DNA from 3 places in the Lysinibacillus sp. JNUCC 51 genome. Region 3 is predicted to be linked to each of the others. Evidence: predicted binding sites of a transcription regulator. Region 3 holds the regulator's gene; each other region holds the start of a gene.

Region 1 (4,851 bases), 550 kb from region 3:
CTGCTAGTTTTACAGCTAATGTTTCAGGCTTTAAGCGATAACCTTTACAAGATGGACATGCTTGCTGCGCCATATATTTTTCCATTTGCTCACGCACGTAATCAGACGTTGTCTCCTTAAAACGGCGCTCCACATTGCGTACAACACCTTCGAATTCAATCATTTGATCTCGCACATTGCCAAACTCATTTTCATAATGGAAGTGGATTTTATCTTTACCTGAACCGTATAAAATTTTATCCATCTTCTCTTTCGGAATATCCTTTACTGGGACGTCCATCGGGATATCATAATGATCGCACACAGCCTTTAATAATTGTGGGTAATATTGAGAGCTTGTTGGTTCCCATGGTGCTATAGCATGCTCTAATAAACTACGGTCCCAATCTGGTACTACTAAATCAAGATCTACCTCTTGGGTCGAGCCTAATCCATCACAGCTAGGACAAGCTCCAAATGGACTATTGAATGAAAACATGCGTGGCTCGAGCTCACCGATTGAAAATCCACATAATGGACAAGCATGATGCTCACTAAATAATAATTCTTCATGCTCCATCACATCGACAAGTACACGCCCATCTGCCAAACGTAACGCTGTCTCTAAAGAATCACTAAGACGTGCCGCGACACCTTCCTTCATCACAACACGATCGATGACTACTTCTATTGAATGTTTTTTGTTTTTATCAAGTTCAATCGCATCATCTAAATCACGTAGCTCATCGTCGATACGTACACGAACGAAGCCTTGCTTTTTTAAATCTTCCAGTAGCTTTACGTGCGTTCCTTTACGCCCGGATACCATCGGAGCAAGTAACTGCATTTTCGTTCTTTCTGGATAAGTTAATAAACGATCGACCATCTGCTCAATCGTTTGGGAAGTAATTTCAATACCATGATTCGGACAAATAGGCTTACCGATACGCGCATAGAGCAATCGTAAATAATCATAGATTTCCGTTACTGTCCCAACTGTAGAACGCGGGTTACGGCTCGTCGTTTTTTGATCGATTGAAATAGCAGGAGATAATCCCTCTATTGCATCGACATCTGGTTTATCCATTTGACCAAGGAATTGACGGGCATAGGCTGAAAGGGATTCTACATAACGACGCTGCCCCTCGGCATAAATCGTATCGAACGCTAATGATGATTTCCCTGAGCCCGATAAACCCGTTAGCACGACTAATTGATCGCGTGGAATTGTGACATTGATATTTTTTAAATTATGAGCTCGTGCGCCTTGCACGACTATTTCAGTATTTTTCACAAGCCATTCACCCTTCTAACTTCAATTCAAATATTGTATCGCGCAGCTCAGCAGCACGTTCGAAATCGAGTGCTTTTGCTGCTTCCTTCATTTCTACTTCTAGAGTAGCAAGTAACTGCTCTCTTTCCGCCTTCGTCAGCTTCTTACCTTTTGTTGCCTTCGTTACATAGGATTCTTCTTCCTCTGCAACCTGTGTCGCACGAATAACATCAGGAATTTTCTTCACAATCGTTTTCGGTGTAATGCCATGCTCTTCGTTATACGCCATTTGCAGTGTTCGACGACGCTTTGTTTCTTCAATCGCCTTTTTCATCGAATCCGTCATATTATCTGCGTACATAATGACATGACCATTAGCATTACGAGCAGCACGTCCAATTGTTTGAATGAGTGAACGCTCTGAACGTAAAAACCCTTCCTTGTCAGCATCTAAAATCGCCACAAGGGAAACCTCAGGAATATCTAGTCCTTCTCGCAATAAGTTAATGCCGATTAGAACATCGTAAGTACCTTTACGCAGCTCGCGAATAATTTCAATTCGCTCTAGCGTCTTAATCTCTGAATGCAAGTACTCCACCTTTAAGCCCATTTCTTTCAAATAAGCCGATAAATCCTCTGACATTTTTTTCGTCAATGTTGTAACTAGGACTCGTTCATCACGGGCAATACGACCTTGAATCTCATCGATTAAATCATCAATTTGCCCTTCAATAGGACGTACGTCAATTTGTGGATCAAGCAGCCCTGTTGGACGAATAATTTGCTGCACCATTTCCGGAGAATGTTCAAGCTCATATGGGCCAGGTGTTGCTGATACATAAATAGCTTGATGCATATGTTTCTCAAATTCTTCAAAACGTAAAGGGCGGTTATCTAGTGCTGATGGCAAACGGAATCCATGCTCGACTAGTACACCTTTACGTGCTTGGTCACCGTTATACATCCCTCGAACTTGTGGCAAAGTAACGTGACTTTCATCGACAACAAGTAAAAAATCATCAGGGAAATAGTCAAGTAGCGTATACGGAGTTGCCCCCGCTTCACGCAATGTTAAATGACGCGAATAGTTTTCGATACCTGAGCAAAAGCCCATTTCACGCATCATTTCTAAATCGTAGCGAGTACGTTGCTCTAGACGCTGTGCCTCTAATAATTTATCCTCTGCACGTAAAAGAGCTAAACGCTCCTCCAACTCTTTTTCAATATTCTCAATGGCCTTTAGCATTTTTTCTTCTCGTGTAACGAAGTGGGATGCTGGGAAAATAGCTACATGATCACGATCCGCTAATATTTCACCAGTTAACGCATCCACCTCGCGAATTCGATCGATCTCGTCCCCGAAAAACTCCACGCGGATACAATGCTCATCACGAGAAGCAGGGAATATTTCCACTACATCGCCACGTACCCGGAACGTCCCACGTGTAAAACTCACATCATTTCGTTCATACTGTACATCGACTAGCTTTCGAAGCAATTGATTACGTTCAATTTCCATTCCAGTCCGCACTGACACGACCATTTCACGATATTCTTCTGGAGAACCTAGACCATATATACAGGACACGGATGCAATAATAATGACATCATCACGCTCGAATAATGCAGATGTTGCAGAGTGACGCAACTTATCAATTTCATCATTAATGCTTGAATCTTTTTCGATATAAGTATCCGTCTGCGGTACATATGCCTCTGGCTGGAAGTAATCATAGTAGCTGACAAAGTATTCAACTGCATTATTAGGGAAGAACTCTTTAAACTCACTATATAATTGACCCGCCAATGTTTTATTGTGTGCCATAATAAGTGTCGGTTTTTTTACCTGTTTAATGACATTAGAAATCGTAAACGTTTTTCCTGTTCCGGTTGCACCGAGCAACGTTTGATGACGTTTACCGGCACGTACACCCTCCACTAATTCCGCAATTGCCTGTGGCTGATCTCCACCAGGTGTATATGGCGCTTGTAAATCAAATGTTTGCATACATGTCCCCGCCCTTTCCTACCAATTTGATACATATATTTTAGCATAGCGCTATTAAAATTTCGAACATTTAACGAACGAATGTTTGTAAATATTTTTTCATTTGCTCTATTTGAGATGAATTCGACAGAACGTATGTACTATAGCAATTAATAGAAACATCTCTATCAATAGATTACCCTTTCCAAATGTTAGCTAATCGAGATGGGAAAATGTAAATACATGACCTTTGCAGGAATTTCATTGTTTGGTGATGGATTGCTCATCGAAATAGGGTCTAATAAAGAGCAGATTTTAGGGAGATTTGATTAAGTAAGGGGAGGATCGCTCAGGTTGATTGAAGAAATGATCAGGTTGTTTGGAGATATGATCAGCTTAGTTTGAAAACTGATCAAGTAGATTGAATATCTGATTAGATTACCATTCGAGGTATCCAAATAAAATAGCAAAAAAATCCCACCCTCCAATAACAGAGGGCGGGTTCGTCATATTATTTACTTGCGTCTTGGTGTAAAGCTACTAGTTCGGTTGCGTATAGATGAAATGCCTTTTCATCTTTTTCGTCGAGTGCTCTATCTATCAGAACCATGAGCTGCTCTTCACGATGCTTACGCTGGATATGATTTAAAAATAAATCTAAATAAATCTCGTTTAATAATTTCTCTGCCTCATCAACTTTCTTTGACTGACCAACGGCTTTTAGAAAATCTGTATACGAATAATATTTATCCAACGATCTCACCTCGATCCTTTTCTAAATTATAAGAAAATTAAAATTAAAATGCAATGCTTACGAACTGAAAATCACTTCGATTTACTATTAATCTCATGCAATTTCAAGCAATTCCTCTATGCAATTGCTTGATACATCAATGGTTTTCTTCTTTTATTTATATTTTCTGAATTTGAATTTGTGTTCTACACTTCAATAACAAATAGAAAAAGGAGGCTTACATAGATGTCAGCAAACTACGTCAATGGATATATAATGTCTTTCAACACCTATTTACTTCAGCCAATTCAGTATGACTCTAAAATTTTTACACGGGTAATTGATAAGCATAATGAACTTACCGTCACACGGAAACCAATGCATATATTACGAAAATCTTGTGTCTCACTAGGAACAACCTATGAAGCAGCAAGACATTCCGCCAAACGCTTTTTCGGCAATCAACATAAGCTTCCAATCGTTGTTGCTTATGATTATGGTTATCCTTGTATTTTTCTACCAACATATTCGCCAAACTCTATCCACAATATTTGGATCGGACTTCACGCCATTTCGAATATTGTACCGAGTGAAATGGGCTGTATTGTTACATTGAAAAATAATAAACAGATTGAAATGCCGATTCAATATGCTTCGATTAGCAAGCAATTTGTCAATGCTTCGATGCTCTATAAACATTACATGAATGAACGGAAGGAGATTAGCCAAGACACTCCATATCACCCACCTTTTTGATTTGAACCATAAAAAATCCCCTCAAAAGCACAATATCATTGTGCATCTGAGGGGCTTTCATTACCCGATTTTTGAACGTAAATATGCATTAATGAATGGATCTACATCACCATCCATCACCGC
Region 2 (4,851 bases), 2.3 Mb from region 3:
CTTCGCCGAATTCACGAACCAAATCGTCACGCGTAAAATCCGTATCCTCGACAACATCATGTAAAAAACCAGCCGCAACTGTTTCAGGATCCATTTGTAATTCAGCTAAAATACCAGCTACTTGCACAGGGTGAATAATATACGGTTCACCCGAGCTTCGGAATTGCTCAATATGGGCATCCCTTGCTAATTCATATGCTTTTTTCACGAATGCGACATTTTCATCATTCATGTAGGATTTGACTAACTCAAAAACGTCCTCGGGAGTCAAAATTTGCTCTTTCGCCATAACATGTCCACCTTGCTCGTCAAATTTTTCAGATTAGATATAAACTTAATTGTATAAAATTTAATGGGCTATTGTAAAGTAACTGTGTCATTTTGTTTAGTTATTCTCGTGAACAATGTGAAAAATGGAAAAAATATTCATGGTAATGAATAAAAAGACCCTTTGCGAATGAAATATTCGCAAAGAGTCTCTATCTATATTTATAGTTGTTTAGCTTAATTTATTATACGCTACAGCAATTTTCGACCCAACTACTGCATTATTTTTCACTAATGCAATATTGGCATCAAGGCTTTTACCTTCTGTTAATTCTTTAACTTTTCCAAGTAAGAATGGTGTCACGTTTTTACCTTGAATACCGTTTTCTTCTGCTTCTACTAAAGCTTTTTCAATGATTCCAGTAATGAATGAATTCTCAAGCGCTTCAGACTCTGGGATTGGGTTAGCGATGACAGCTCCACCTTTTAAGCCCAATTGCCATTTTGCACGTAGCATTTCTGCCACTTCCTCTGGAGTATCAATCTTGAAGTTAACATCAAAACCGCTTTGACGTGTATAGAATGCTGGTAGCTCATCTGTACCGTATCCAACAACTGGTACACCTTTTGTTTCAAGATATTCTAAAGTTAAACCAATATCTAAAATTGACTTAGCACCCGCACAAATTACAGCAACATTTGTTTGAGCTAATTCTTCTAAATCTGCTGAAATATCCATTGTTGTTTCAGCACCACGGTGTACGCCACCGATACCGCCAGTTACAAAAATTTCAATATCAGCTAGCTCCGCACAAATCATTGTTGCAGCTACAGTTGTCGCTCCTAATTTTTTTGTTGCTAAAAGATAGCCTAAGTCACGACGAGACGCTTTTGCTACACCTTGTGCATTACCGAACATTTCAAGTTCTTCATCTGATAAACCAATTTTAATTTTACCATCGATTAATGCAATAGTTGCTGGTACTGCACCATTATCACGAATAATTTGTTCTACTTCACGTGCTGTTTGTACATTTTGTGGATATGGCATTCCGTGAGAAATAATTGTTGATTCTAATGCTACGATTGGTAAGCCTTTCGCTTGTCCTGCTTTTACTTCTTCTGATAATACGATGAATTCTTTCATGTTGTTATTCCTCCATTTCACTGTTTAACAAATCAACTGATAGCTCAGGTCTTACTGTATATGGGGATGCAAGTGTATTTTTGGCATTCGTTAAGCCTGCATCAATACATGTTGCAAAGGATTGCCCAGTAAGCCAGCTATGTATTACAGCACTGACAAAGGCGTCTCCTGCACCTGTTACATCTTCAATTTTTTCTATAGCTTTAGCTGCGTAATGACTTGGCTTCGTTGTAGTGGAAGCTGCATACACACCTTTGCTACCCGCAGTAATAATTACCTGTTCAGCACCTAATTTAAGAAGTTGCTGTAAAGCCTTTTCATAATGCGCAGAGTTTTCGATTTTGTGACCAACAATCGTCTCTGCTTCATCTGTGTTACAAATAAACCATGTTACACCTTGCAACGTATCGGGTAATCGATTCATTTTTGGTGAAGATACCGGTACAATGACAAAAGGAATGTCACGGGCAATTGCAACCTGCTGTATGTAAGCCACTGTTTCCTTTGGACAGTTTAAATCCATAATAAAGCAGCCCGCATTCATCAGCATTGCCTCATGTTTTTTTAGCAAACTTGGCAATAAAAGATCATATACTTCCATATTTGCTACCGCTAATGCTAGCTCGCCCTGCTCATCCATAACCGCAGTATAGGAACCAGTTGAAGCGTCAGGTAGCTGCTCTACATAACGTAAATTCATAAATGGCTCTGAAGCTTCTTGGATAACTTGCCAATCAGCATCTTTGCCGGCAGTAGTCAGCAATGTTACTTGATGATTTAATCTGCCTAAGTTTTCAGCAATGTTTCGTCCAACACCACCTACACTAAATGAAGAGCTTGCAGGATTGGATGTACCGAACTGGACATTCCCCTTCACATGAAATTTTCGGTCAAGATTAGCTCCACCGATACAAATAATTTCATTTTCCTCAGGCAAAATATATGCACGACCTACAATTTTCCCCTGTTTCGTTAAGCTCGACACTAAATTAGCAAGGACTGGTCGAGACAGATTCATTTTATCGGCCATCTCTTGTTGAGACATAAACGGATTCTGGCGAATTAATGCAAGGACCGCCTGTTCTCTTTCATTCATAGCATCACCTTTTATTATATTTGTTTACATTATAAACTTTTGTTTGAATGATGTCAAAAAATTTTTAAAGAAAAAGTTGAAGCCGATATAATATTGGCTTCAACTACATGTTGTTATAACTATTGCTTCAATGAAATTTGATGTTTATTAAATAAAGTATGGCTTTTCGGTAAAATGCGGGGTGATGTGCGAAGGCGAAGCGACAACGGAAACAAATTGGAGGAACGGCGGCTCGATACTGCTAAATACCTATTGCTAATAAAATTTCGAGAACCGACGAAAGCTAGAATTGCGCCCAAAGAAAATCGAGTAGTCTATTATCAAGTATTGGCATGATGAGGTGTTTGTTTTTTCACGATGATAACAAATAAACTTGCCAATGCACAGAACATCCCTGCAAGGAAAAAGGCCCAAGTATATGAATTGAAAAACTTATAGATAAGGCCTCCACTATAAGCTGCAACTGCTGCCCCTGCTTGATGTGATGCGAAAATCCACCCATAAATAATGCCACTTTTATTTGTTCCAAAAATTTGTCTAGAAATACTTATCGTTGGAGGCACTGTTGCAATCCAATCTAATCCATAAAAAATTGTAAAGATTGTCAGTAAAGTGAGCGACCCTTGTATTAATGCATACGGGAGTAAAAGCAGAGACATTCCTCTTAAAAGGTAATACCAAAACAATAACCATCGATTATCAAAACGGTCAGACAGCCACCCTGATAAAGTAGTGCCTACGAGATTGAATACTCCCATAAAAGAAAGAAAGGATGCAGCGGTTACTAAAGGGATACCAAAGCTAATACAATAAGAAACAAAATGAGTACCAACTAACCCACTAGTTGAAAGTCCACAAATGAAAAAACTTCCCGCTAATAACCAAAACTCTTTCTTTTTTATAGCTTCAAATAAACCATTAAACGCAATACTAATCGGATTTTTCTTATGATTCTCCTGTCGCATTGCTAGATTTTCTTCCATTCCATAAGGAAGAATTCCAATATCCTGTGGTTTATTTTTAATAAATATAGAAATAGTGATGAACATAACCATACTTAAAATGAGAATTAATCCAATCGCCCATCGCCAAGAATAATGCTCAATAATAATTGCCAATATAGGAAGGAGAATTAACTGCCCTGTTGCAGTACTTGCCGTTAAAATCCCTACTGCCAACCCTCTACTTTTCACAAACCAATGATTGGCTACATAAGGACTTAACACCGTTAAAAAGAGACTTGCTCCTAAGCCAATAATACAGCCCCATATAATGATTAATTGCCATGATTGTGTCATAAAAAGCGTAAGCATCATGCCTATGAATAATGTAGCCATCGCTCCCAGCATCATTTTCTTTAAACCAACTACTTCTAGTAATGCCGCCATAAATGGACCTGAAAAACCATATAAAAATAGACTCACTGCAAAAGCTAAAGCTATTAAAGATCGATCCCAATTAAATTCTTTTTCAAAGGAGTCTATAAATACCCCTGATGATGACATTGTAATCCCTGCAACAATAATCGAGAAAAAGGTTACAACTAAAATAAACCAGCTATAATGAATACGCTTCATCTGAACACCTTCATTTCTTAATTGATTTTTTAAACACTCTTTAATGAAAAAGATTATAGCTCAATATATGTATATGCATATATTACTGGAATGAACCCCTTCCGAAAACATGTATATACATATATAATCTTAGTAATCACTTTTATTACTGTCAAGGAACATTTTCCATCTTAACAAAATAAATCAATAAGGCTACTATAATATTGAACCAACTCGAAAAGGAGCACGGAGCAATGAAGAATATAGATTACACACAAATATGTGTATGTGCAAACCTTCGTAAAAAAACACGAGTCGTGACACAATTGTATGATAAATTACTACAGCCCACTGGCTTAAAAGTTACACAATACTCAATGCTAGCACATATCGATCATCAACAATCAGTTTCCATAAGTCGATTAGGAGAAATTTTGCTGCTCGATCAAACAACCATTACACGAAATATTAACTTGTTAAAGCAAAATGGCTATGTAGATTTAAATAGAGATCCGCAAGATGCTCGAACAAAGGTCATTACACTAACTGAAAAAGGGGCTGAAAAATTAATTGAGGCTGCTCCAATTTGGCAAGATATTCAAGAAAGAATAATCAATGATATTGGCTTAGAAAAATACAATGAATTTTATGAAACATTGAAAACTATGCAAAAAATAATTCAATCTTATGGTGAGGAATAAATAAATAGACCTAAACAAAAGAATCCATTTTGAAAATGATTGATCAAAATGGATTCTTAATGTTGTTGTAGAGTTTTTATGCCA
Region 3 (4,851 bases):
GCCCCTCATTATGAAGTAATACTTTTATAAATAAACATTTTCACGGCTTTAGGGCTAGCTGAATAAAAATAATGCCTTCGGCGGTTGTCCTAGATTTTGAAAGGAATTAATTGCTTAAGCACAATTCAAATTTCGGACACAATTATGCCGAGGAGTAATTGCTTTAAATGTGTCACACTAATTTAGAAATTTATTCTTTCTCGCTTGTTTTACTTTTTCTGGAGTTACATCATTTCCTTCAGCATCTACCACTTTTACGTTTTCAATTGTATCACGCATAGTTGCTCTAAAAGTATCCAGATACTCCTTACGTAGTGCTGATCGTTCCTTAGCTTCTGCCTCAGTTAATGTACCACTTTTAGCCTTAGCAGAAAGTTCATTGATTCGGTTAATTTTCTCTTTTGATAACATAGTTACACACCTTTCAGTACATATCATAATGAATATGGTATGCAAAGTATAGCATGTATTCCCCGAAAATGCAGTTATACCAACCTTTCTAGTATCCTTGAATTTTTGAAATAAATACCATAAATTGCATGACTTTTGGAAATTACAAGTGTATAACTAATTTATAGGGTTCCAAAACAACAATTGATTTATGCTTGGAGGAATATAAATTGTTTATCAAAACAGAAAGACTATTAATAAGAGAGTTTGAAATTCAAGATTGGCAAGCTGTCTATGAATATACTTCAAATCCTACTGTAATGAAGTATATTCCCGAGGGCGTTTTTAATGAGGAAGAAGCAAAAAAGTTCGTTTCAGAAAATAACGGTGAAAAAGCAAAACACTTCCCCATTATTTTATTAAGCGAAAATACTGTAATTGGTCATATTGTTTTCCATCAATGTTTTGGTGACCATACGTATGAGATTGGTTGGGTATTGAATCCGAACTATTTCAATAATGGATTTGCATCAGAAGCAGCAAAAGCTGTATTGGACTACGGATTTAAAGAATTGAAACTTCATAGAATTATTGCAACATGCCAGCCAGAAAATACCCCATCCTATCGAGTGATGGAGAAAATCGGTATGAGACGCGAGGGCTATTTTAAAAAATGCATCCCAAATGGAGATGAGTGGTGGGATGAGTATTATTATGCTGTTTTAGAAGAAGAATGGGCATAAGGTAGTTTCAGGGAAAGATGATTGTTTTTCATATTTATAAAGAATATATGAGGCAGAGAGGTAGAAATCGCTACTTCTCTTATTTTTATCGGGCTACTGGATACTGTTCTCCATGATAAATGAATTTTAGTTATTCATTCAAAAGTCTATCCATTACTTCTCGCTCCTTTCCACTTCTAAAGCCTTTAAAAATAAAAAAATCAGCAGGATGATAAAACTCCCACTGATTAAAACGTCATTTTATTTGTTCGCTTCCCTCTTGATGTTCCCGATATCTCCTATGGACAGTAGCTTTACTCACTTCAAAGCCTAGACCTCTAAGAGTCATAGCGATTTCTTCAAAGGTGAAGCCTCGATTACGAAGGTTGACAATTTCTTCTATAGGAACATCCTTACGTTCTTGACCATTTGGATTTCCACGGTTAGATAAATTGTTTTCAGGGCGATAGCCATTTTCAACGGCACGACGCATGCCACGTCTTATTTTAGCATTATGAATTCTGCGCTGGTACTCCTCAACAATTGCTAAAATTTCTAGGAGCATCGTATCCATTTCATTTAATTGTAAAGGTCCCTCATCTCGCATAGAAAAAACATCTGTTTCTGTTTTCTGCAATAAATGCAATACTGCCATTCGAGCATTCCCACGCCCTAAACGTGTTTCATCTTGCACAAATAATGCATTTATTTCTTTTTCTTTTATGAAATCGAGCATTTCTAGTAAACCTTCACGTTCCACATCATAGCCACTATGCTTGTCCTTAAAAACACGTTTGACTTCGTAGCCCTGTACTTTAGCATAGCGCGTTAATTCCTCTTGCTGACGTTCTAACGAGGAAGTTTGTGTCTCTTTTTCTGTACTCACACGGCAATAGACAACAGCCGATTGTTGATTCATTATCATTTTTCGTTTCTCGCAATTTCAATTGAATTTATAGGATAGGGTTGATCACCCACTACTGGAATCACTAGTGATTTACCTGCAATAATTTGTACGTTCGATAATTCATTTTCTGTTTTCACAAGCTTAATCCATTCATCCGTTTTCATTTTACCACGGTATTGATCGGCTAACGACCATAAGCTATCACCATGTGCAATTTCAATTTCTGTGTACGTTACATCGCCTGGATCTGTTATAAAAAGGTATGCTGCAAAAAGTAGACAAGCTCCTAATAAAATTGTAATATGTGGATTTTTCTTTAACCAGTTCATGTTTATAACCCCTTTTTAAGAATGTTTGTTCGGAATGTATGTTCTCATAATAATACGAACAAACGTTTTTGTCAAACACTTTTCGAACCTATGTTTGCTTAAGTGTTCGCATTCTGTTATACTATTAATAAGTAGAATGATTAAAAAAGAGGTGAGCAATAATGAAAAAAGTTTCGAAAAGACAAGAGGCCATATTAGAGTTCATTAAAGAAGAAGTACGAGCAAAAGGGTATCCACCATCTGTACGTGAGATTGGTGAAGCAGTTGGACTTGCTTCAAGCTCAACAGTCCATGGACATTTAGCTCGTTTAGAACAAAAGGGCTTGATCCGACGCGATCCAACTAAACCACGTGCTATTGAAATTTTAGAACCAGAGGATTCTATCCAAAAGCAACATGTTATTCATGTTCCATTAGTCGGAAAGGTTACTGCAGGTTCTCCGATAACTGCTGTTGAAAATATCGATGAATATTTCCCACTACCAGATATTTATGGAACAAGCGAAGATCAGTTATTTATGCTAGAAATTATGGGTGAATCAATGATTGAAGCTGGCATTTTAGACGGAGATTTAGTTATTGTTAAACAAAAATCAACAGCTGATAATGGTGATATTGTTGTAGCAATGACTGAAGAGAATGAAGCAACTGTAAAGCGTTTCTTTAAGGAAAAAAGTCATTTTCGTTTACAGCCTGAAAACGCAACGATGGAGCCAATTATCGTAGATCAAGTTTCTATTTTGGGACATGTTGTAGGTCTATATCGTCGTGTACATTAAAAACATCTCAATATTAAAGTATAAAAAGAGGATTTTATGTTCACAAATGGGCATATACCTCTTTTTCTTATCTTTTGAATGCTATTTTATAAACTAAAAAAGAACCCACTTTAAAATGGATTCTTACACCTAACAGTCTTTAGTTAATTTAAAACAGCTCTTACCCATAACGTGGGATTGATTTCTGTCCAAGCTGTTCTTCATCTTTCTATGCTAAAAAGTTTTATGCCTCTACCTTAAATTTCAAACTTGCATTTACAAATGCAGCAAATAGTTTCTTTGATACTTCATCTCCTGCAATGGCTAGCTCTTCAGGATGCCACTGTACTGCTAGACAAAATGGTAAATCATCATGTACTACCGCTTCAATGATACCATCACTAGACTTTGCTATCACTTTCAACTTTTCTGCTACTACGTTTATTGCCTGATGATGAAATGAATTCACAGCAATTTTTTCTTCTTCAATAATCGCTTTTAATAATGTATCAGGTGATAGATTAACATAATGTGTTGCAACGCCTCTTGCTGCTTGTTGAGCATGCTTTATTAATTTTTTACTATGATACTCACTATCAATATCCTGATAGACTGTGCCTCCAAACGCAACATTTAGTATTTGAAGCCCTCGACAAATTCCAAAAATAGGCATTTTCCGAATATAAGCCGCGTTAATTAAAGCAAGCTCCACAGAATCTCGTTCAGGATGAACCTTCCCTAATTTTGGTGTAGGTTCTGCATCAAAGAGGAATGGATGTACATCATAGCCACCCGATAGTAATAATCCATCCGTCAACGATAAAATTTGTGCTACATCCTCTTCAACCCCAAGTGGAATTATAAGTGGAACCCCCCCTGCTTCAATTATACTTTTGCTATAAGCAGCATTTAATCTTGAGGACAAATCATCCTCCGCAAAAGCCGTTATACCGATAATTGGTTTCATCCTATCCCCTCCATGATCTTTATCTTGCATTAACTGCTGTAAAAGTCTGATTGGTGAAGATTATTAATCGTTGAAGGAATCCCTCACCGGATTAATTACCAAAATCCGAGATACCAATTCATCAACGCATCCCCATAGAAATAGATAATAATAGCTGCTAAAGCAATAGACGGTCCGAATGGTATAGGCATTTTTCTTCCTTGCCCGCGTACCTTTAACACAACTATCCCAACAATCATGCCAATGACAGCTGCTAAAAATAGCGTCAGAATAGCATGTATTGTGCCGAGTACGAGCCCAAGTAAAAAGAATAATTTAATATCGCCACCACCCATTCCACCTCTTGATAGAACAGCTATAATATATAATATTCCAAAACCTACCACAGCGCCAACTATACTGTCCCACCACGGAGATAAAGGAGATATCACACGTCCCGAAACTAGCAATTGTAAAAAGAATAATAGTACCTTATCAGGAATAAGCATATACGCAAAATCCGATACAACAATAATAACTAATAATGAAATTAATAATAGCGCTACGAAAAATTCTGCACTAAGGCCTAATTTCCAATATGCAAAGGCAAATAACACGCCTGTTATAAGTTCCATCAGCGGATAGATCCAAGAAATTTTTTGCCCACAGCTACGGCATTTTCCACCTAAAAATAAATAAGACAAAACAGGCACCAAATCAAGCGCCGTCAACTGTCTCTTGCAAGAAGTACAATGCGAGGGTGGACGCACAATGGACTCCTTCAAAGGCACACGTAAGC

The links. The regulator LexA, encoded in region 3, represses DNA repair genes until DNA is damaged. The targets are predictions, from matches to a motif close to CGAACATATGTTCG.
Region 1: the regulator LexA is predicted to act here: its motif matches at 3,335-3,348, upstream of uvrB (excinuclease ABC subunit UvrB).
Region 2: the regulator LexA is predicted to act here: its motif matches at 2,543-2,556, upstream of JNUCC51_RS18800 (carbohydrate kinase).

The regions. Positions count from the first base shown of each region.
Region 1 is NZ_CP065545.1:1,632,299-1,637,149, forward strand. Features, by position in the region: gene uvrA (excinuclease ABC subunit UvrA) at 1-1,273, opposite strand, end outside; gene uvrB (excinuclease ABC subunit UvrB) at 1,281-3,260, opposite strand; gene JNUCC51_RS08115 (IDEAL domain-containing protein) at 3,751-3,993, opposite strand; gene JNUCC51_RS08120 (competence protein ComK) at 4,219-4,728, shown strand; one part of gene prfB (peptide chain release factor 2) at 4,789-4,851, opposite strand, start outside.
Region 2 is NZ_CP065545.1:3,901,428-3,906,278, reverse strand. Features, by position in the region: gene JNUCC51_RS18810 (RelA/SpoT family protein) at 1-289, opposite strand, end outside; gene JNUCC51_RS18805 (pseudouridine-5'-phosphate glycosidase) at 500-1,414, opposite strand; gene JNUCC51_RS18800 (carbohydrate kinase) at 1,419-2,510, opposite strand; gene JNUCC51_RS18795 (MFS transporter) at 2,831-4,087, opposite strand; gene JNUCC51_RS18790 (MarR family winged helix-turn-helix transcriptional regulator) at 4,321-4,767, shown strand.
Region 3 is NZ_CP065545.1:1,077,778-1,082,628, forward strand. Features, by position in the region: gene JNUCC51_RS05595 (DUF896 domain-containing protein) at 178-411, opposite strand; gene JNUCC51_RS05600 (GNAT family N-acetyltransferase) at 621-1,133, shown strand; gene JNUCC51_RS05605 (YneB family resolvase-like protein) at 1,369-2,037, opposite strand; gene yneA (cell division suppressor protein YneA) at 2,034-2,348, opposite strand; gene lexA (transcriptional repressor LexA) at 2,510-3,127, shown strand; gene JNUCC51_RS05620 (gamma-glutamyl-gamma-aminobutyrate hydrolase family protein) at 3,351-4,073, opposite strand; gene JNUCC51_RS05625 (prepilin peptidase) at 4,169-4,851, opposite strand, start outside.